One region of the Janthinobacterium sp. 61 genome, then DNA from elsewhere that is predicted to be linked to it. Evidence: predicted binding sites of a transcription regulator. Region 1 holds the regulator's gene; each other region holds the start of a gene.
The links. The regulator FNR, encoded in region 1, switches genes on or off when oxygen is low (the NO sensors DNR and NnrR bind a similar motif). The targets are predictions, from matches to a motif close to TTGATNNNNATCAA.
Positions count from the first base shown of each region.

Region 1 (5,318 bases):
CGCGGGGACTGGTACGCTACAGTACCGACCATGCGATGGAAAACAACTTCAGTTCGAAGCAGATCCGCCAGCGCGCCATGCGCCCGCGCGTGCTGATCTACACTTCCATCCTGGCCCTGATCATCATCGCCGTGTGTACCTCGCTGGCCCTGCGCACGCCCCTGAAAATGGACGTGATCCGCGACCGCGGTTCGATGGGACGCGAAGTGGAAGACGGCATGATCGAAAACGTTTACCGCTTGCAGATCATGAACACCTCGGAGCAAACCCAGCATTTTAAAATCAGCGCTTCCGGCTTGCCGGGCCTGACCTTGCTGACGCGCGAAGAAGTAACCTTGCAGCCGACGGAAACGCTGGGCTGGCCGATCCGCCTGCGCGTGCCGCACGGCGTGGGCGAGAAGGGCTCGAACAAGATTGCGATCGAATTGCACTCGCTGGACGACCCATCGTTGCATGTGCGTGAAAGCGCGGTATTCATCGTACCGCGCTAATGTAGGAAGGCCAGTCCCCGGATGGGGATTGGCCGATTAAACAGGAGAAATATCATGTCCGACAGTCTCAAGCTGCAAGCCCCCGTTGCCCCGTGGTACAAGCATCGCTGGCCATGGCTGCTGATGATCGGTCCCGGCCTGTCCGTGGTCGTCGGCAGCTTCATGGGCTATATCGCGTTTACGCAGCCTGATGCGCTGGTGGTGGGCGATTACTACAAGCAGGGAAAGGCGATCAACCAGGACTTGCGGCGCGATACTGTCGCCAGCGACCTGGCGATGGATACCAGCCTGTCGTATGACGTGGCGTCAGCGCGCCTCAGTGGCTCCGTGCACAGCTTCGGCAAGGCTTACCAGGGTCCGCTGCAGCTGCATCTGGCGCATGCGACCTTGCCGGAAAAAGATATCAAGCTGCTGGTGCAGCCCGATGCGGCGGGCAACTTCTCGGTAGCGCTGCCGATGCTCGAGCGCAGCCGCTGGCAAGTGCTGGTGGAAAACGACAAACGCGAGTGGCGCCTGTCCGGCATCTGGACCTGGCCGCTGCAGCGCAGCATCGCGCTGCACGCGGATGAAGAGCTGTAAGACTTACTTGCAGACGTCCGTACCGGCCGTAATGGCCTTCAACTTGGCCGGCTGCAAGATCTCGATCTCGCGGTTGGAGACGCGCAGCCAGCCTTCCTTCTTGAATTTCGACAATAAGCGGCTGACGCTTTCGATGGTCAGGCCCAGGTAGTTGCCGATTTCCTCGCGCGACATGCGCAGCTGGAAATTGCTGCCCGAATAGCCGCGCGCCTCATAGCGCGAGGCCAGGTTGACGATGAAGGCGGCAAAGCGCTGTGTCGCCTGCATATTGCCCAGCAACAGCATGACGCTTTGCTCGCGCGTGATTTCCTGGCTCATCATCCGGTGGAAATGGCGCAGCAGGGTAGGCATACTGCCCAGCAATTGTTCCAGGCTGGAAAACGGGATTTCACACACTTCGCTGTCTTCCAGCGCCACCGCATTACAGTGGTGGCGGTCGGCGCTGATGGCGTCCATGCCCAGCAGTTCTCCTGCCATCTGGAAGCCCGTCACCTGCTCTTCGCCACCCGGATTGATCTGGTACGTCTTGAAGTGCCCCAGGCGGATCGCGTACAGGTTCTGGAACGAGTCGCCGATGCGGAACAGCGAGGCGCCGCGCACGATCTTGCGGCGGCGACCGATGATCTGATCCAGCCTGTCCATGTCGCCCACATCGAGGCCCATCGGCAGGCACAATTGATGCATGCTGCAGGTCGAGCATCGCGCACGCAACGCTTCCACGGTCACTGTGGGCAAGGTGGGAGTGAGGAGCGCTTCAGTCATGTCGGTACCTTTTAGAAAATGCAATACCGAGTTTACTGCATACACGGTTGCCGTGTGCCAATTTCACCGCAATTGCGCTGAATAAACGACGTTCTGACTTTAATTATATGGCAACATCGTCAAAAGCCCTTGCAGCGAGGGCAATTTGCGCGGCACCGCTTGCCAAGTTGATGTATTGATAGGAAAATTCCTGACAGCATTATCTGCCGCCTGTGCCGCCCGGTACTGAAAAGGAAATCATGAAGCCTCTCGGCATCAAAGCAAAAGTCGCCTTGGCCACCAGCCTGACCTCGATCGCCATGATCGCACTGGTCACCATGATCCAGTTGCAGCACATGCGCGCTGACTTCACGCGAGTACTGCTGAGCCAGCAATCTGCCCTGATCACCCGCACCGCCGCCGAGCTCGACGACAAGCTGGGCATGCTGCTGCAAATCGTCACCCTGACGGCCAGGCAGCAGCCGCCGGAATTGATCGCCCAACCCGCCAAGCTGCGCGAATACTATGCGCGCCGCTCGATGCTGGTGCTGTTCGACGACGTGCTGGTGCTCGATGCGCAAGGCGCCATCGTGGCCGACATGCCGCTGGTCACGGGCCGCGCCGGCATCAACGTTGCCGAGCGCGAGTATTTCCAGACCGTCCTGCGTACACGTCAGCCCATGATCACCGAGCCGATGCTGGGCAAATCGAGCGGCATGCCCATCGTGCAGATGGTGGCGCCCGTGCTCACCGCCGATGGCCAGGTGGCCGGTGTGGTGATCGGCGTGCTGCGCCTGTACAAGGACAACCTGCTGGGGCGCCTGCGCTCGGAAAAGATCGGCAAGAGCGGCTATTACTTCATTCTCACGCGCGGCGCCGTGCCGCGCTACGTGCTGCACCCCGATACCAGCCGTTTGCTGCAGCCGCGCCAGCCGAACGCCAACCTGACGACCACCCAGATGCTGAAGGACGATGGCGAAGGCAGCATGGTCAGCACCAACAGCCGCGGCATCACGGCCGTCAACAGCTTCAAGCGCCTGAAATCGGTGAACTGGCTGCTGGCCGCCTCGCTACCCATCGAGGACGCCTTCGAACCGTTTGATGGCGTGCTGTACCGGCTGGTGCTGTGGAGCATCCTCGCTTCGCTGCTGGCCGCTTTTGTTCTGGGCTGGGTTACCGTGCGCCTGCTGTCGCCGCTGGTGCGCCTGCGCGATACCCTGCTGGCCCTGCGCACCAGCGGCAGCCGCTTCACGCCCGTGCCAGTGCAGCAGCGCGACGAGATCGGCGAACTGACGGAGGCGTTCAACGGCCTGATGTGCGAACGCGACCGCCTGCAGCAGGAACTCGAATCGCGCGCGGCGGAACTGGAACTGGAGCGCGACCGGGCCGAGGCGGCCAACCGGGCGAAGAGCGACTTCGTGGCCAACATGAGCCATGAAATCCGCACGCCCCTCAATGCCGTGCTGGGCATGGTCTATTTGCTGGGCAATACCAGGCTCGACACGGAACAGCGCAAGTATCTGACCATGGTGCGCGTGGCGGGCCAGTCGCTGCTGGGCATCCTCAACGACGTGCTCGATTATTCGAAGATCGAAGCGCGCCGCATGGAATTGTCGCCCGTCGAGTTCGACCTTGACGAAGTCATGAATACCCTGGCCACGACGATGACGATGAATGCGGGCGAGAAGGAGCTGGAACTGGCCATCGCCGTCGAGCCCGACGTGCCGCGGCGCCTCGTGGGCGACGCCCAGCGCCTGCAGCAAATCCTCGTCAACCTGGCCGGCAATGCCATCAAGTTCACCGAGAGCGGCGAAGTGGTGGTGGCCGTCAGCCTGGCCGAGAGAGAAGAAGGGCGCGCCTGCCTGCGCTTCGAAGTGCGCGACACGGGTATCGGCATGACGGAACTGCAGCAACAGCAACTGTTTTCCGCCTTTTCACAGGGCGACCAGAGCATCACGCGGCGCTTCGGCGGCACGGGTTTGGGCCTGGCCATCAGCAAGCAACTGATCCACATGATGGGCGGCGATATCGCCGTGGCCAGCAGCGAAGGCAAGGGCAGCCGCTTCTGGTTCAGCGTGCCCTTCGAGATGCTGGAGCAGCCGGCCGAGACGCGGCGCACGCCGGCCCTCGGCCAGCTGCGCCTGCTGGTGGCCGACGATAACCGCACTACACGCGAACTGATCGTCAAGCTGATCGAGGCCTGGGGCTGGCTGGCCGACGAAGTGGACTCCGGTTTTGCCGCCATCGAACTGTATCGCGAACGCCTGGCGCAGCAGCAACCGTATGACGTGGTGCTGGCCGACTGGCACATGCCCGTGATGGATGGCCTGGCCACGGCCAAGGCCATCCGCCAGGCGGCCAGTGGCCAGCGCCAGCCCATCGTGGTGATGGTCAACGCCTTCGCCCGCAACCACCTGGAAGAGATTTCCAGCGCGGCCGAGGCCGATGTCGTGCTGATGAAGCCGATCACGGGATCGAGCCTGTTCGATGCCCTGCACCAGGCGCTGATCGCCAAGAACGACGGCGGCGAGCAGCGCATGCTGCACCAGCCGCTGGGCACGGAGCTGGCCGGCGTACATTTCCTGCTGGTGGAAGACAATCATTTGAACCAGGCCGTGGCGCGCGGCATCCTCGAACACATGGGCGCTACCCTGGACGTGGTGGGCGACGGCCTGCAAGCGGTGGAGCGGCTGCGCACGGAGGCGCTGCGCTACGACATCGTGCTGATGGATATGCAAATGCCCGTCATGGACGGCTTCAGCGCCACCCACATCATCCGCACGGAACTGCGCTTGAACTTGCCCGTGATCGCCATGACGGCCGGCGTGCTGGCGTCGGAGCGCGAGCGCTGCATGACGGCCGGCATCAGCGATTTCATCGCCAAGCCCGTGGTGGTGGAAGAGATGATGGAAGTCATCCTGCGCCACCTGCCCAAACGCCCGCAAGTGCAGACGACCGAGGCGGCACCCGTTGCCGATGAGGAAGTGTTTTCCATGGCGCCGCTGATGCGCGTGATGGGACGCGATGCGAAAGGGCGCGGCGTGCTGCGGCGCATGGTGGAAGATGCGCTGAACAAGGGCATGACGCCCGTGCGCGACGCTGAAACAGCGTTGCAAACGGGCCGCCACAGCGACGTGGCGCGCATCTTGCACGGCGTGCGCGGTTCCGTGGGCACCCTGGGCACGAAACGCCTGATCCGCGCCGCGTTTGCCACCGAGGAAGCCATCGACGCCGGTCGACTCGACGAGGTGCCGGCGCTGCTGGCGCACACGGCGCGGGAACTGGAGCAGGCGCTGGCGGCGGCGTCCGATTGGTTGTCGAGGCTGAAAGATTAAAAGAGTAGGTCGGATTAGCGCTTGCGCGTAATCCGACATGATACGCCAACAATATTGTCGGATTACGCGGCGTGCCCCCGCTAATCCGACCTACGCAATTTACGCCGGCACGCCCAGAATCACGCTGGACGCCTTGAAAATGGCCGTCACATTGCTGCCAAGCTCGATACCC
Region 1 is NZ_PJMQ01000001.1:4,398,874-4,404,191, forward strand. It holds gene ccoG (cytochrome c oxidase accessory protein CcoG) at 1-491, shown strand, start outside; gene CLU92_RS19915 (FixH family protein) at 546-1,070, shown strand; gene fnr (fumarate/nitrate reduction transcriptional regulator Fnr) at 1,074-1,832, opposite strand; gene CLU92_RS19925 (response regulator) at 2,072-5,146, shown strand; gene CLU92_RS19930 (TOBE domain-containing protein) at 5,246-5,318, opposite strand, start outside.

Region 2 (5,318 bases), 4.2 Mb from region 1:
CCACCGGACCCAGCCCAGCGCTGGCCCTCCGCCTCCCCGTCTCGGGCCTCCTGGCCCTCGCAATGACGGGTTTTATCTGCATCGTCACGGAAACCTTGCCCGCCGGCTTGCTGCCGCAGATCAGTGCGGGACTCGGCATCAGCGCCGCGATGGCCGGGCAAATGGTCACGGCCTATGCCCTCGGTTCCTTGCTGGCAGCCATTCCGCTTACCATCGCCACGCGCGGCTGGCGACGCCGCAAGGTGCTGCTGCTCACCGTCATCGGCTTTCTCGTGTTCAATACCGTCACGGCCCTGTCATCCCACTACTGGCTGACACTGGCGGCCCGCTTCTTTGCCGGCATGGCAGCCGGGCTGGCGTGGAGCTTGCTGGCCGGCTATGCGCGGCGCATGGTGGCGCCGCAGCAGCAAGGCCGCGCCCTGGCGCTGGCCATGGTGGGCGCACCCGTCGCCCTGTCCCTGGGCGTGCCGTTGGGCACCTTGCTCGGTTCGCTGGTCGGCTGGCGCGCCGCGTTCTGGATCATTTCCGCACTGACATTGATCCTCATCGCCTGGGTGCTGGCGAAGGTGCCGGACTACCCGGGCCAGTCCGTCCATGAGCGCATGCCCCTGCGCCGCGTCTTCACGACGCCCGGCGTGCGTCCCGTGCTGGCCGTCGTCATTGCTTGGATGCTGGCGCACAACATTCTCTACACCTACATCGCCCCGTTCGTGGCGCCTGCCGGATTGACGGGCCGCATCGACTTGGTCTTGCTCGTCTTCGGCGCCGCCGCCATGGCTGGCATCTGGATCACGGGCAAGCTGGTTGAACGCCACTTGCGCGCCACCGTGCTGTCCAGCCTGGCCATGTTCGCCACAACGGCCCTCGTGCTGGGCCTGGCCTCGCACATGCCTGCGGTCATCTATGCCGGCATGGCCGTCTGGGGCCTGAGCTTTGGCGGCGCGGCAACGCTGTTGCAAACGGCGCTGGCCGACACGGCCGGCAGCGGCGCCGACGTGGCCTTGTCGATGAATGTGGTGGCGTGGAATGGAGCGATTGCGGCTGCGGGCGTGGTGGGCGGCGCCCTGCTGGAAACCTGGGGCGCGGGCGCCTTCCCATGGGCCATGCTTTCCTTGCTCGTGCTGGCTTTCGTGCTCGCCTGGTCGGCCTGCAAACATGGCTTCCGACCGGGACGGCGCAGCGGTAACGCACCCGCCGCCGGGCATTGAAATAGCTGCCGTTTAATCAGCCGCCGGCACCGTCACGATGCGGGGCACATGGCCTGTATGCGTGAGGAAACTGACCAGGGCGGCGTGCGACAGCGCCACCGTGGCCGTGTTGCGCAGCGGATGGGCTTGCACAAATTCAGCTTCCCACACGGCCTGGTCCAGCACCAATTCCACCGCCTGCGCGCTGTCGTGTATCAGGGCAAACAGGCTGACGGATCCGGGCGTGATGCCCAGGTGCTGCTGCAGGCGCTGGGGCGAGGCCATGCTCAGCTTGCTGGCCGGCAGCAAGCGCCCCAGCGCAGCCAAGTCGATGCGCTTGTCGAAGGGAACGATGACGAGCAAATGCCGGCGGCCCTTCTCGTCGCGTACGAACAGGTTTTTCACCATCAGGCCCGGCATGGCCGGCACGTGAATCAGAGCTTCATCGATGGTGTGCACGGCCGGGTGCTCGACCAAAGTGTCATCACCGGCGTTGCTTGCCAGCCAGCGGGAAAGGGTTTCATGCATTGTGCTTCCTCAACTCGGCGCGATGAGCAATTGTAGCGGGTCGCTGCTTCGTTAGCTGGCTGTCACCGTCAAGGTGTTTTCTCAGCCTCTTCCCTGTCGGCCGCCGCCAGCCCCCAGTCATTCCAGCCTTCTCCAAACAGCTCGATCGGATGCTGCGTGCGCTCGGAACCATTGCCGCAGCGCATGGCGTCCGGCGGACAATACTTGTCGCAGCCCCAGCAGATGCGTTCGGGGTTCTTGGGCTTCAAGGGAAAAGGCTTGGCCATGGGAGGGGCGACGGAGTCGGTTGAGGTCTTACTGTTGACTCTAGGCCAGGCGCAGACGCCGGTCAAATGCATTTCGGTGGGAAACTTGTCCGGAATCAATTCTGCGCAGATGGGTGGTGTGGCGGCAAAGCGCAGTACCCTGCCAGCACGATACGCGCGACATTGACACTGCCATCAGTGTCCCGCTTTGATGCTTTCCCGCCACAGGTCGGAGGCGAACAGGCCGTGGCTGCCTTACAGGCCCAAGTGGGGTCTGGGCTAGCGTCTTGGCGAGGCGAGCGGGGTCTTGTGCCAGCGTTTCGGCGAAGGCGTAGAGGCGTTTCTTGGGGGCGCAAAAGTGCCTGAAAGCGCTCACTCAATGTTTGCGCCGAATAACGTATGCATTGCCGGCAGCTTCAAAACCAAGCGTCGGATAGTAGGACATGGCATCGGGAGCGGAGAGCAATATCAGGGACACTTCGTCGCCGATGACTGCCTGGGTGCGCTTGACCAGCTCTTTGCCGATACCCAGGCCCTGGTATTGCTTGTCTACCGCCAGGTCCGAGAGATAACAGCAATACGCATAGTCGGTCAGCGACCGGGCCAACCCCACGAGCTCGCCATCCACCCATGCCGACAGCAAGAGGCAAGGCGCGGCAAACATGCGCGCGATTCTCGGGAGCTCGCTGGTGGGCCGCTTGATGCCGGAATGATCGAAGACACGAGCAACATCCAACGGATCAAGAGGAAAGTTATGACGATATTCGACAGTGATATTTTTCATCGGTTCACGGGTGCAAGGAAATCGCCCATGCGAAATCTCTTCTATGCAAATAGTATAACCAGGCAGCGATGGTCCAGGCATGTGGACGATACGACATAAGTGAAAAGTCGGGTCCCTGGCGCCGATGCTTGAGCGCCAGCGTCGAGAACGAGAGGCGCCAGAGGCTCGATGCTGCCAACGACCACATCGCTGGCATGCCGCCACGCTTATTCAAGCGCCCCCAATCTGTTAAAATAGTTCAAAAATTTAGTGATTAGATCATGAATAACCCGTATTTTTTAGCCACAAGGAATGTGCTTAGCAAATGAAAGCCATTATATTCTGCACCAGCTTTATAAAAGATGCCCCATCATGGGAAAGCCGGTATCAACGGTGGCTCGATTATTACGAAGACATACCAATCAATGCAATAAAAAAAATAATGATTGACGATGGCTCGCCATTTCTTCCACCCGCCGAAATCATCAATACAATTTCCCATAGCGCTCCGCTGGCTTCAAATACAGACAAAAATCTCATCATTCGCTTCGATAACAATCTTGGACGACAAAGCGGGGCTGACTACCCTGGCTGGTGGCGCAGTTTTCTCCACTCGGTCAAGGTGGCCAATGAATTAGGCGTGGATAAAATCATCCACATCGAGTCTGACGCCTATATCATGACGCCTCGCCTGGTAAATTTCATCAATGAAATAGAATCAGGCTGGAATGTCCTGTGGTCGCCGCGCTATCGTTTCCCGGAAACGGCCATTCAAGTCATCTGCAGAGATCAGTTTGCCATTTTTGAAAAAATCAAAGACGACCATCCAGATTATTCTTTCCCGGACATTGCGGAGAGACTGCTTCCTTTCACGGCTGTACACCAGCAGTTCAAAGGGGACCGCTACAGCGATTTTACGAAAAACAGATGGATATTTCGTTCGCGAAAATTCAACAAAATCCCAATTTTCAAACATGTATTTTTCTGGGAAACGATACCGCCGGATGCAGACTTTGTCACGCAAGGCATTAGCCGCCAACAATTCGTATTCAGACGGAATGAAGAAGCCTGACTTTGTCATGGCGTGGAACACGCCAACGCGCACATGCCAGGTCATGGCGCAATAAGCGCTTCCGTCATGCGGGCAGGGGCTGGCGCGTCGTACGGTGCCAGCCGTGCCATAGACAAGACGCATGCCCACAATTAACACCCATCAAGACCGGGGCGCTCAGGTCACGTAGCAGGCACGCTAAAACCTGTCTGATAAAGAGAAAACTTGGCAAGGATTGTAAATATGTTGCTACCGTTACGATTGAATAAACGCCTGTACGCCGCCCTTGCTGGCTCCTTTTTTCTTGTTGCGGGTATTTCATCGCCACTCGCTAGCACGCTTGACGAAGATCGGACTAGAGGTGACATACATGGATTGTTTGAGATAAGGGATGCAGCTGTAAAGTTCATTGCAGCAGAGAATCTGAAAAATGGAACACGGTGGCAGGCCATGGAGCCGAACCGGAAGATTCTGGTTGCCAAATGTGCCCTATCTTTGCGGGTGGCATGGGTTCCGAAAAGCCATGGCCTGTCTGGGCCGAATGTCGCTGTGATTTGCGACAAGACCGTCAAGCCTACCATGCAAAAGAAATGGCAAGTGTTCGTACCAATCGATAAGAGGCCGATGGCGCATAAATGATCACGGCGGGGGCATGATCGATTTAACTGTCCATGGTCGCGAGGATCAGGCCTGCTGTTTGTACACGACCTGATGTGCTGGACGTCGCAGAATCTGGCTCAGCCGATGAGATAAGCAGAACCGCGAACGCGCGCCTGCGGTACGCGGAACTGCCTTGGCACTGCCACCACAATTTCGCGCCTGAAATCTCCGGCCTAGTGCAAGCGAACAACAGCATATACAATAATCGACTCAGATTTTATTGATGCGACAATACCCCATGAAAATCAACATATTCTTCATTTCCTCCCTGGGAATGCTATCGCTCATTCAAACGCCTCCATCCTTCGCGGATAATGTTAACGGGAAAAATCTCTATGTACAGAGATGCGCCATGTGCCACGGAATAGATATCAAAGGAACCGGACCATTGGCGAATAAAAGCGCTCCTCCAACACCTGATCTTACAACATCGGCTTTCAAAAAACGACTAAAAGACTATCCGGGCGTCATTGTTTCATCAGTCATACTTCGCCCAAATGGCGACTTGATTCCAAAAACTTTGCGAGAAAATGGCGTAAAAATATCGCCGTACGCATGGAAGGTCCAGGATTTTCGCGATTTAAATCAATACATGAGTGGTGTGATTTCAAAGAGTCGATGATTTGAGATCCGAGGTGGACGCGATGCTGCCGTTGGTGGATTAAGGGCGGGCTGGACCGGCAGGCCCAGCCGTTCGAATCTCACGGCAGGGCGCGAAGGCAGAGAACGAACATCGAAATTCTTCAAAATATCAAGAGTGCGATAAAAAAGCCAGTCAACTGACTGGCTCTTTTCTATGTTGGACTTTCTTGGAACTGTTTTGCATGATCACAAATTTCATACCATGCCGGCTTGGAACCAACATAAACATGAAATTGTATTCT
Region 2 is NZ_PJMQ01000001.1:162,638-167,955, reverse strand. It holds gene CLU92_RS00795 (MFS transporter) at 63-1,208, shown strand; gene CLU92_RS00790 (prolyl-tRNA synthetase associated domain-containing protein) at 1,221-1,715, opposite strand; gene CLU92_RS00785 (DUF3079 domain-containing protein) at 1,784-1,981, opposite strand; gene CLU92_RS00780 (GNAT family N-acetyltransferase) at 2,337-2,744, opposite strand; gene CLU92_RS00775 (hypothetical protein) at 3,049-3,795, shown strand; gene CLU92_RS00770 (hypothetical protein) at 4,018-4,413, shown strand; gene CLU92_RS00765 (cytochrome c) at 4,673-5,056, shown strand; gene CLU92_RS00760 (GFA family protein) at 5,229-5,318, opposite strand, start outside.
Region 2: CLU92_RS00785 (DUF3079 domain-containing protein) is a predicted target of FNR. The motif match lies at 2,067-2,080, and genes of this name have one in related genera.

Region 3 (5,318 bases), 680 kb from region 1:
ATCTTGCGACCGTACTCCCCAGGCGGTCTACTTCACGCGTTAGCTGCGTTACCAAGTCAATTAAGACCCGACAACTAGTAGACATCGTTTAGGGCGTGGACTACCAGGGTATCTAATCCTGTTTGCTCCCCACGCTTTCGTGCATGAGCGTCAATCTTGACCCAGGGGGCTGCCTTCGCCATCGGTGTTCCTCCACATATCTACGCATTTCACTGCTACACGTGGAATTCTACCCCCCTCTGCCAGATTCTAGCCTTGCAGTCTCCAATGCAATTCCCAGGTTGAGCCCGGGGATTTCACATCAGACTTACAAAACCGCCTGCGCACGCTTTACGCCCAGTAATTCCGATTAACGCTTGCACCCTACGTATTACCGCGGCTGCTGGCACGTAGTTAGCCGGTGCTTATTCTTCAGGTACCGTCATTAGCAAAAGATATTAGCTCTCACCGTTTCTTCCCTGACAAAAGAGCTTTACAACCCGAAGGCCTTCTTCACTCACGCGGCATTGCTGGATCAGGCTTTCGCCCATTGTCCAAAATTCCCCACTGCTGCCTCCCGTAGGAGTCTGGACCGTGTCTCAGTTCCAGTGTGGCTGGTCGTCCTCTCAGACCAGCTACTGATCGATGCCTTGGTAGGCTTTTACCCTACCAACTAGCTAATCAGATATCGGCCGCTCCACGAGCATGAGGTCTTGCGATCCCCCACTTTCATCCTTAGATCGTATGCGGTATTAGCGTAACTTTCGCTACGTTATCCCCCACTCTAGGGTACGTTCCGATATATTACTCACCCGTTCGCCACTCGCCACCAGAGCAAGCTCCGTGCTGCCGTTCGACTTGCATGTGTAAGGCATGCCGCCAGCGTTCAATCTGAGCCAGGATCAAACTCTTCAGTTTAATCTCTGTTACTTTGCCATTTTATTGGCACCGTCTTGCGACGGGTCGCTCACTCAAAAAACTGACAGGCTACTTCCGAAGAAGTATCCTATTTCATTATTTCTTGTGAACATTTGATATTTTAAGTTAGACGCCAATCCGAAGATTGACGCTGCACTTACATCAAATGCCCACACTTATCGACTGTTAATTGTTAAAGAACTGTATTCGGTTACTGCTTTCGCGCTATCGACAAAGCGTTGTGTTTGTCAGCTGCGAAGAAGGAAGAGTATGAAGCATTTCAGCACAATCGTCAACTCCCTCTTTTACTGCCCAGCCCCTGAAGGCTGTCCCTTTTGTGCCGCAAACTAGTGCGTCTCATCGGGGAGCCGAATCATATCAAAGACCGTCGAAGTTTGGCAAGCGCTTTTCCAAGAAAGCGTGCATGCCTTCTTTTTGCGCGGGCGTACCAAAGGCGGCCTGGAACAAGCGACGCTCGTAGGCAACGCCATCAGTCAGGGTGGTTTCAAAGGCGCGGTTGACGCAATCCTTGATCATCATGGCGACCGAGGTGGGCATGGCGGCGATGGTCTTGGCAGCGGCCAGCGCTTCTTCCAGCAATTTATCGGCCGGTACCACGCGCGATACCAGGCCGATGCGTTCCGCTTCCACTGCATCGATGGTGCGTGCCGTCAGCAGCAGATCCATGGCCTTGGCCTTGCCGATGGCGCGCGGCAGACGCTGCGTGCCGCCAGCACCTGGCGTGACACCCACCTTGATTTCCGGCTGGCCAAATTTGGCGCTGTCGGCAGCGATCAGGAAGTCGCACATCATGGCCAGTTCGCAGCCGCCACCGAGTGCGTAACCCGCTACGGCGCCCACTACGGGTTTGCGCACGCGCAAGATATGCTCCCAGTTGCGGCTGATATAACCCTGGGTGAAGGTGTCCGGATAGGTGTAATCGGCCATGGCGGCGATGTCGGCGCCAGCGGCAAACGCCTTTTCGCTGCCCGTGAGCACGATACAGCCGATATTGTCATCCGCGTCGAACTTCAACAGGGCGTCGCCCAGCTCATTCATCATGTTGTCGTTCAAGGCGTTGAGCGCCTTCGGGCGATTCAGGCGGATGACCGCCACTTTGTCCTGGATGTCGATGATCAGGTCTTCGTATTGCATAGTGTCTCCTCTCGATGAACGGTGTGACGATTGTAGCGGCTAACGGCAGCGGTGCGACAGGCGCACTGCTATTATTGTGAGCCCGATCACCTTTATCGAGCAGCGTATTTTCACCTCCCTCTTCCAGTACTGCGCCCGCTACCTGCGCGGCGACGGCAGCGTCGCCAGCGTCAATTTTCGCCGCCTATGGTTCAGCAACGGCCTCAATTGCTTCGGCGCCCAGATCACCTCGCTGGCCCTGCCCCTGTGCGCGGTGCTGCTACTGCATGCGACGCCGGAACAGATGGGGGTGCTGGTCGCCCTGCAGGCGCTGCCGTTCGCCCTCTTCGGCTTGCCCGTCGGCGTACTGCTGGACCGGCGCAGCAAGCACCCCATCATGCTGCTCAGCGAAAGCATGTCGGGCCTGGCCCTGGCCAGCGTGGCGGTCGCCTACTGGTGCGGCGTGCTGTCGATGCCGTGGTTATATATAGTGGGATTCATCATCGGCACGGGCTTTGTCGTCGGTGGCGGCGCCGAACAGGTTTTCCTGACCTTTTTGGTGGGCCGCGATGGCTTGATCGATGCGCAGTCGAAATTTGCCGCCACCGAATCGGCTTCGCGCCTGATCGGTCCCGGCCTGGCCGGCGTGCTGGTTCAGGTCTTGTCGGCGCCCGTCGCCATCCTGTGCACGGCTTGTGGCTATTTGGTTTCGGTCTGCAACCTGCGCGCCATGAGCGTGCGCGACCCGCGTCCCGCGCCGTCCGACAAGCACGCCCTGCGCGACATCGCTGACGGCTTGCTGTTTGTCTGGCGTGAACCACTGCTGCGCGCGCTGGCCTGGGGCGCCGGCATCTGGCACTTCCTGTTTTACGCCAGCATGGCTTTGACGGTGCTGTTCGCCACGCGCGACCTGGGCATGAGTCCTGGCGTGCTGGGCATGACGCAGATGCTCGGTGGCGCCGGCGTACTGCTCAGCGCCTTTATCGTCAAGCCGCTGACGCGCCGCTATGGCGCCGGCAGAACCATCCTGATCGGACTCGCTTCCACCTCCGTGTGCTTTGCCCTGACGCCCACCATCCCCGCCGCCTTGTTCGGCAGCACAGCCGCCAGCGCCGTGGCATATGCCGTGCTGATGTTCTTTTTTGATTGCGGCGTGATGCTGTTCTTTATTCCCTACCTGGGCTTGCGCCAGAAGGTTACGCCCGACCCCATGCTGGGCCGCATGACCTCGACCATGCGTTTCCTGACGGTGGCGACGGCGCCGCTGGGCGCGCTGGCTGCCGGCTGGGTAGCGCAACACTTTGGCGTGCGCAATGGCCTGGCGTGCATCGCGGCAGGCGGCATTGCACTGACCATCGCCATGGTGTGGTGCACGCCGCTGCGTAGCGTGCGCACCTGAAGCGACGAACGGGCATACACTGCTGAAAGATTGCCTTGGCGACACTATTCATGCCAAAGCCTATGAGGTTTGATTTACATCAAGGTTTTCATTGATGTAAATCCATAAGCTGTCTTACATCACTCTAGGAGCACGTCATGTTTAACACCATCTTATTTCCCACCGACGGTTCGCCGCTGTCCGACAAAGCCGCCGAGACGGCCCTCGCCTTCGCTCAATTGAACAAGGCCAAGCTGGTTACCATCAGCGTGGTGCAGCCCTTCCCGTTCTCGCCGATGGCCGATGGCGGCATCGTGCTCGACGCCGGTTTGTACGAGCAACAAATGCAGGAATCATCGCAACGCGCCGTTGACAAGATCGGCGAAGCGGCACGCGCTGTCGGCGTGCCCTTCGAAGGCGTAGTCGTCGTCTCGCCCAGCCCACACGAGGAAATCGTCAATGCGGCGCAAACCTACCATTGCGACATCATCCTGATGGCCTCGCATGGCCGCAAAGGCTTGAACAAGCTGTTCGTGGGCAGCGAAACGCAAAAAGTACTGGCGCATACACAGCTGCCAGTCATGGTCCTGCGCTAACCTTGCGCTAGCGCAATCCCCGCCCGGCGCCGCGACAAACTCAGCGCGCCGGCGCCTGCTTCGGCAACAACACCCACACGGCGCCGCTCTGCTTCATGCGGCCCGCATTCTCCGCCGCTTCCGCACCGAAACCAAAGAAGTAATCGACCCGGATGGGCCCGCGAATGGCGCCGCCCGTATCCTGCGCCATCACCAGGCGCTGCATGGGAATCTCGCTATTCGCTTGCGTGGTGGACAGGAACACGGGCGCACCCAGCGGCAGGAAGCGCGAATCGATGGCGACCGAACGCTGCGGCGTCAACGGCACGCCCAATGCGCCCTTCGGTCCCACTTTGGGATCGGGCAGGCGCTCTTCCTTGAAGAAGACATAGCTCGGGTTAGCGTTGAACAATTCATCTTTGCGCGTGGGATGGCCGGCGATCCACGCCTTGATGCCCTGCGCGGACGCCTGGCTCAGCGTCAGCTCGCCCTTGTCGACCAGGTAACGTCCGATCGATTTGTACGGGTGACCGTTCTGGTCCGCGTACGCCACGCGCACGGTTTCCTGCGTATCGGTCAGCTGCACGCGCCCGGAACCCTGCACCTGCAGGAAGAACGCTTCGACTTCGTCATCCACCCACAGCAATTCCTTACCCGTGACGGACGTGGCGCGCTCGATGTCGGCACGGGTCGCATACGGTATCACCTTCTTGCCGACCAGCTTGCCGCGCAAGCGCATATTCTTCAATTCCGGATATACGCCGGACAAATCGACCGAGACCAGATCGTCGGGCACCTTGTACAGCGGTGTCTGATATGGACCGCCGCGCTTGCGCGCCCCGTGCAGCAGCGGTTCGTAATAGCCGGTCACCAAACCGGTACTGGCGCCATCGGCGGTAACGACTTGATTGGGCACAAAGAAGGTCTCGAAGAACAGGCGGATGGCCTTGTCGCTATCCGCATTCACCTGGCGCGCAATCGTGCACGACTCCTTCCAGTCCGGGCGTTTCACCAGCACCCCGCACGAAGCCATGAACGCTGGCCAGGCGGCGCGCATGTCGTCGCGGGCCCAACCTGGCAAGGCGGCAAACTTGGCGGGCACAAAAGTGGGCGCCGCCACATCCGTGGCATCCTTGGCATCCGCCGGCTTGGCAGGTACAGGCTTGACGACGGTCGGAGCAATGGCGGGCGCCTTGCCGCTGGAGGCAGCGGACGGCGTGGGCGGCGTGGTGCATGCGGACAAAGCAAGCGCGACGGCGCCGATTGAAACGGGTAGACTACCGCGTGTCAGTAGACGGCGGGTAAATACTAAGCTGCGGGTAAATAACATAGGG
Region 3 is NZ_PJMQ01000001.1:5,082,903-5,088,220, reverse strand. It holds rRNA gene CLU92_RS23070 (16S ribosomal RNA) at 1-897, opposite strand, end outside; gene CLU92_RS23065 (enoyl-CoA hydratase) at 1,276-2,052, opposite strand; gene CLU92_RS23060 (MFS transporter) at 2,129-3,430, shown strand; gene CLU92_RS23055 (universal stress protein) at 3,568-4,005, shown strand; gene CLU92_RS23050 (murein transglycosylase A) at 4,046-5,227, opposite strand.
Region 3: CLU92_RS23055 (universal stress protein) is a predicted target of FNR. The motif match lies at 3,500-3,513, and genes of this name have one in related genera.

Region 4 (5,318 bases), 3.3 Mb from region 1:
TCCTGCGCCACGTCGATCCAGCGCAATGCGGTGTTAAATTCAATGCCGTCAAACACGCGAACCTGTCCGGCCAGGGTCAGGATGTTGCTGCAATGCAAATCACCATGGCATTCGCGCACCCAGCCATCAGCCTTGCGGCGGGTAAACAGCGGCGCCAGGGCCTGCTCCTGCCGCGTCAACCAGGCAGCAATCTCGTCGAGCATGGCTCGCTGGCGCGTGTCGTCGAGTACGGCGGCAATGCCAGCCACATCCTCGTGGGTGCGGGCAACGATCAATGCACCGTTGCCCCAGGGCGACTGGCGTGTCGCCCGCGCAGCGCCCGCATGAAAATCCGCCAGCAACAACGCAAGAGCGCTGACTTCATCCACGCCTAACTGGCCGGCATTCAAGCGCGCCTGCCACAGGGCGGACTGCTCAAAGCGACGCATGCGCACGGCGTACTCGATTACCGGGCCCTCGCCGTCGATGGCGGGACAGGCCCGCGTACCGGTAATGCTTGCCAAGCCCAGGTACAATTCCGGCGCCAGGCGCCGATTCAAGCGCAACTCTTCCTCGCATGCATACCGCCGCGCTGACAGGGTACTGTAATCGAGCACGTCGCGATGCAGGGCCGTCTTGAACTTGTAGGCCAGGTCGCCCACCAGCATGATGCGTGAAATATCGGTGACGATGACCTGCACCGGCGCACCTTCGCTGTCGAGGCGATGGGCCAGACGGCGCAATAGCCTGGTTTGCCGCAAAACCTCGTACTCCTCCACGTGGCTTTGCCTGCTATCCGGCCACTGCTGCTCGCTTTGCGGCATGTGCATCGGCCCCTGCGCGACGAGGGGCAGTACACCGGTCTGCCTGGCTGCCTTGTCGCCGAATCGCACAGCGTTGGCCTGCGCGGCCGGGTTTTTCCGGAGAGCATGGATGTCGCCATTGACATGGGAAGGCAGCCGTCTTTTCCATCGTATTTCACTGCAAGGGCCTGCGGGCGCCAGGGCAATGCGGTTCTCGACGCCGCGCACCCCGCACAAGGCATACACTGCTTCCTCGGCCCGCTTGCGCTGATAGTTCCAGCACAGCGTCCCTTCGAGCCGCAGCATGCCGTGCTGTACCAGCACCGCGATGGCGTCGGCGGAGCTGGGAAATTGCGCCTTGACGGCCGCCACCGCCGCGCGCGCCAGGTCCGCATCCGGGCGCTTCTCGCCCAACAGCGCCACCTCGATGTTATTGAGCACGCCAGCCACCCCGGCCATGCCTGCGGCACAGCGCCCGGCCCGCATCTTATCGGGAAAACAATGCACGCGTCCCGACAAGGCGACGACACCGTGATTGACGGACACCACGATGGAAGGCGGCCCTATCCGGGCAACAAAGCTGAGTTCATGCTCTACATTTTGCTTGACTTGAGCATCGGTCAACATGCTTTCCTCCTGGGGCCAGACGCTTCGGGCAAACCGCCACTTCTTGCTGTGCATCAGCTTTCCGGCAGTGATCCTAGCATGGCTACTCCGCCAGAAAACATGATCCGGATCACTGCTTGCCCGGCGCCAGTTCCCAAAACCCATGAATTGATGGCTGGCTTGACCTGGATCAGTTGGCGCTCATTACAAGCAAGGCTGAAACACGTATCGTAAGTCTTTTCTGGAGGCCACCATGTACAAAACCATCCTGATGTATGCCGACCAGTTTTCCGGTTTCGAACGGCGCCTGCAAGTGGCGGCGGCACTCGCCAGCGAAGCCGACTCGCATTTGATAGGCACTGTGGCCAGCGGCGGGCCGCAACTCGATTACCTGGTCTACGGGGCGGTAACGCTGGCGCCGCCCCCGCCGATCGATCACGAGCCCTTGCGCGACGCGGCGCGGGAACAGCTGGCCCGCTTCGACGAGCGCTGCCGCCAGCTCGGCGTCGCCTCGTACGAAACCCGCTTTCAAGATAGCAGCGCGGCCGACGCACTGATACTGCAATCGCTGTACTGTGATCTGCTCATTACGGGCCAGAGCGACCTGAGCGACCGGTCGCTCATCTGGTCGACCCGCCTGCCCGCGTATCTCGCGCTGCACAGCGCCCGTCCCTTGCTGGTCATACCCGATGGCGATGGCCCGGTGACCATCCCCGGCCGCTCCATCGTCATCGGCTGGAATGCCACTGCCGAGGCCAGCCGCGCGGTGGCTGGCGCGCTGCCGCTGCTGCGTCGGGCGCAGCGTGTGCAAATCGTCGTCCTGAACCCGCGCCAGCATTATGCGCAGCATGGGCAGGAGCCAGGAGCCGACCTGGCCACCTACCTGGTGCGCCATGGCGTGCGGGCGGAAGTCATTCGCAGCGAAACCACCGAAGAATGCGGTACGGCATTGTGCCGCCTGGCCCAGGAGAGCGGCGCGGACCTGATTGTGGCAGGGGCTTTCGGCCGCAGCCGCTTCCAGGAATGGGTGCTCGGCGGGACGACGCAAAGCCTGCTGAGCCAGTCACGCTTGCCGGTATTGCTGGGCCATTGAGCGGCGTCGCCGCCCGGCCGCTTGCGCACTGCTGATGCCGAGGCGCAGGCAGCAAGCGCCTTTTCATCCTCCAGGGAGCACACTCATGATCACCGACAACGACATCAAGGCGCAAGTCGAACAGGAATTACTGTGGGATGCACGCATTAATCCCAGCCACATCGGCGTCTCGGTCAACGACCGTGTCGTCACGCTGTCGGGCTTTGTGCATGCCTACAGCCACAAGCTGCACGCCGAGCGCGACGCGCAATGCCTCGCTGGCGTGCTGGGCGTGGCCAATGACATCGAGGTGCGCCCCCACTCGCGGCTGGACGCGGAAATTGCCCACGATGCCATCGCCGCCATCGCACTGCAACTGCCCGTGTCGTCAAAAACGATCAAGGTCATCGTCGAGCATGGCCATGTCAGGCTGGAAGGCACGGTTGACTGGAACTACCAGCGCGAGCACGCCCAGCTGGCACTGCGCCATGTCCATGGCATACGCAGCATCGAGAGCGCCATCGATATCAGCCACAAGGCCATCCCGGCCGATATCAAGGCGCGCATCCAGGCAGCCCTCAAGCGCAGCGCCCTGATCGAGGCCAGCGGCATCAAGGTCGAGGCGGATGGCGATGCGGTCATCCTGAGCGGCAAGGTACGTTCCTGGACTGAACGCGACGAGGTCGAGCGCGCGGCCTGGATGGCGCCTGGCATCACTGCCGTCACGAACCAGCTTCAGGTTGGCAACTGAAGCGTCCGCCCATATGGGCGGGACACCGGCATCGAGGATTCGGCAGCCCTTCAGTGCGCATGGCGCTACGGTTTCCCGCTGCCGCCCATCGTGTCCCGGCTCCTGCTCCAGTTGCTCGATACGCGCCTGCCGTTTGCGATTACGCTGAGTCATGGCTGCCGCACCTTGATGTAGTCTGAGCAGCATGTTCGCGCCGCCACCCGTCCACTGTAGCGCGTCGCGATAACGTTGCCTTCCTGGCAATTTTAGGCATATCACATTAACGCTACAAAGTCGCTGGCGTCTGCGGCACGCCGGCCGGGCAACATCGCAGGCACATGATCTGGCGCCTTGCCAAACACCGTGCAACTTACTACTATCAAAGTCCGGGCCCAGTGCGCCCACCGTGCATTGCGTCAAGGAGCCATCATGATGCCGCTGGACTCATCCCATCGCCAGTTCATTGCCGATATACTCGCAGCCACGCCGGACATGGCCCTGGCCACCGTGCGTCCGGATGGCTACCCTCAGACGACGGTGGTCAGTTACGTGCACGACGACCTGACGCTGTATTGCAGCATCGGCCTGAACAGCCAGAAAGCGCATAATATCCGGCAGCACGACAAGGTCTCTCTGGCCATTACGCCCCCGTACCATGACTGGCAGCATATCCGCGGCCTTTCCATGGCGGGCACGGCAACCCTGGTCGACAATGCCAGCGAAAACGAGCAGGTGGCCGACCTGATGCTGTTTCGCTTTCCCCAACTGCGCGACGTCATGGGGGCCAACACGGCCGCGCCGTGGCCTGGCCTCGTCTTCCTGCGCATCAAGCCAAGCGTCATTTCCTTGCTGAACTATGAACTGGGGTTCGGCAACACCGAATTATTTGCTGTCAGCTGATACATGGCGCGTCACCGGCTTTGCGCCTGGGCATGGCAGATTAATGTCGCGCTTGATACGCATCAATTCACCGCCTTCCGCTGCGGATGCCGGCTACTACACTGACGTCATCACTGCGTTTCCCGCAGCAAACCCTGCGTGCCGCGACACGCCTACGCCGGAGAGCCAACATGCCCGACATCAACATCAACTTTGCCAAGCTGCTCACTTCGGGCAGCAGCAGCTTGCTCGATCACTACCATGCGATGGCGGAGCACACACTCGACAATGGCGCAGACGCCGCGCGCCTGACACTGCATTACCTGCAAGACTTGTCACAGGCAAACATGAACACGCTGCTCCAGCGCGTGCAAGAGAAAGGCGTCGCCCACCTGTACGAGTTCGATGCTGCCAGTTTGAAAGCGCAATGCACACTGGGCGATGATTACCGCGTGAATCTGTTCGCCATCCTGCTGGACATGCAACGCACCTTGGTGGAAGGCGGCAGTTCGACCCTCTATGACGGCTACAAGCAGTGGCAGAAAATCGGCTCGTCCTAGTCAGGTGCCGCATGCCCTCCCCAGCCGCCCCGACACTCAGGAGTAGCGCGGTGGCGCCGCGACAGCCAGCGGATGGCCAAGCGATTGCGCCAGCATCACGTGGTGTCCATCCGCCAAGCCCATGGCCGCGGCCAGCTCTCCCTGGTCGAACCAGCCACGCGATACCACCGCCAGGCCCTCGGCGGCGCAAAACAGGTACACGTTCTGGCTGATGTGACCGGCGTCGAGGGCGGCAAACAGCAACTGCCTGGCCTGCTCCTCGGGCGGCATCCGCGACAAATTGGCGACATACAGCAGGTTGACGGGCGCCGTCGCCACGAAATCCTGCTTCCCCGTCACGGCCCGGATATCGACAGTGCTCAGTTGCCGCAGTGATGGCGCCACCGGATCATATCGGTACAGGCCGCTGGACATGGCGACATAAATCTCAATTTCCTGCGCATTGCAAACGGATGGCGCCGTTCGATGGCCCGTGCTGGGGCGGTTGCAGCCATCGGCGGCCCACAGCAGGCGCGAGAGCCGGTACCAGGACAGCTCGTGCTCGCTGAATTCGCGCTGCGACTGGCGCAATTTCAACACCTCGATGAGGGCCATGCCCAGGGCACTGATATCGGCATCGAGTTCGAACGTACCCGGCCCCATCAACGGCAAAGGTTCGCTTGTCAGTGCATTTTTCTTCACTTCCCCTC
Region 4 is NZ_PJMQ01000001.1:1,087,987-1,093,304, reverse strand. It holds gene CLU92_RS05165 (AAA family ATPase) at 1-1,409, opposite strand, end outside; gene CLU92_RS05160 (universal stress protein) at 1,642-2,481, shown strand; gene CLU92_RS05155 (BON domain-containing protein) at 2,567-3,211, shown strand; gene CLU92_RS05150 (pyridoxamine 5'-phosphate oxidase family protein) at 3,620-4,090, shown strand; gene CLU92_RS05145 (hypothetical protein) at 4,261-4,629, shown strand; gene CLU92_RS05140 (SagB/ThcOx family dehydrogenase) at 4,666-5,310, opposite strand.
Region 4: CLU92_RS05160 (universal stress protein) is a predicted target of FNR. The motif match lies at 1,569-1,582, and genes of this name have one in related genera.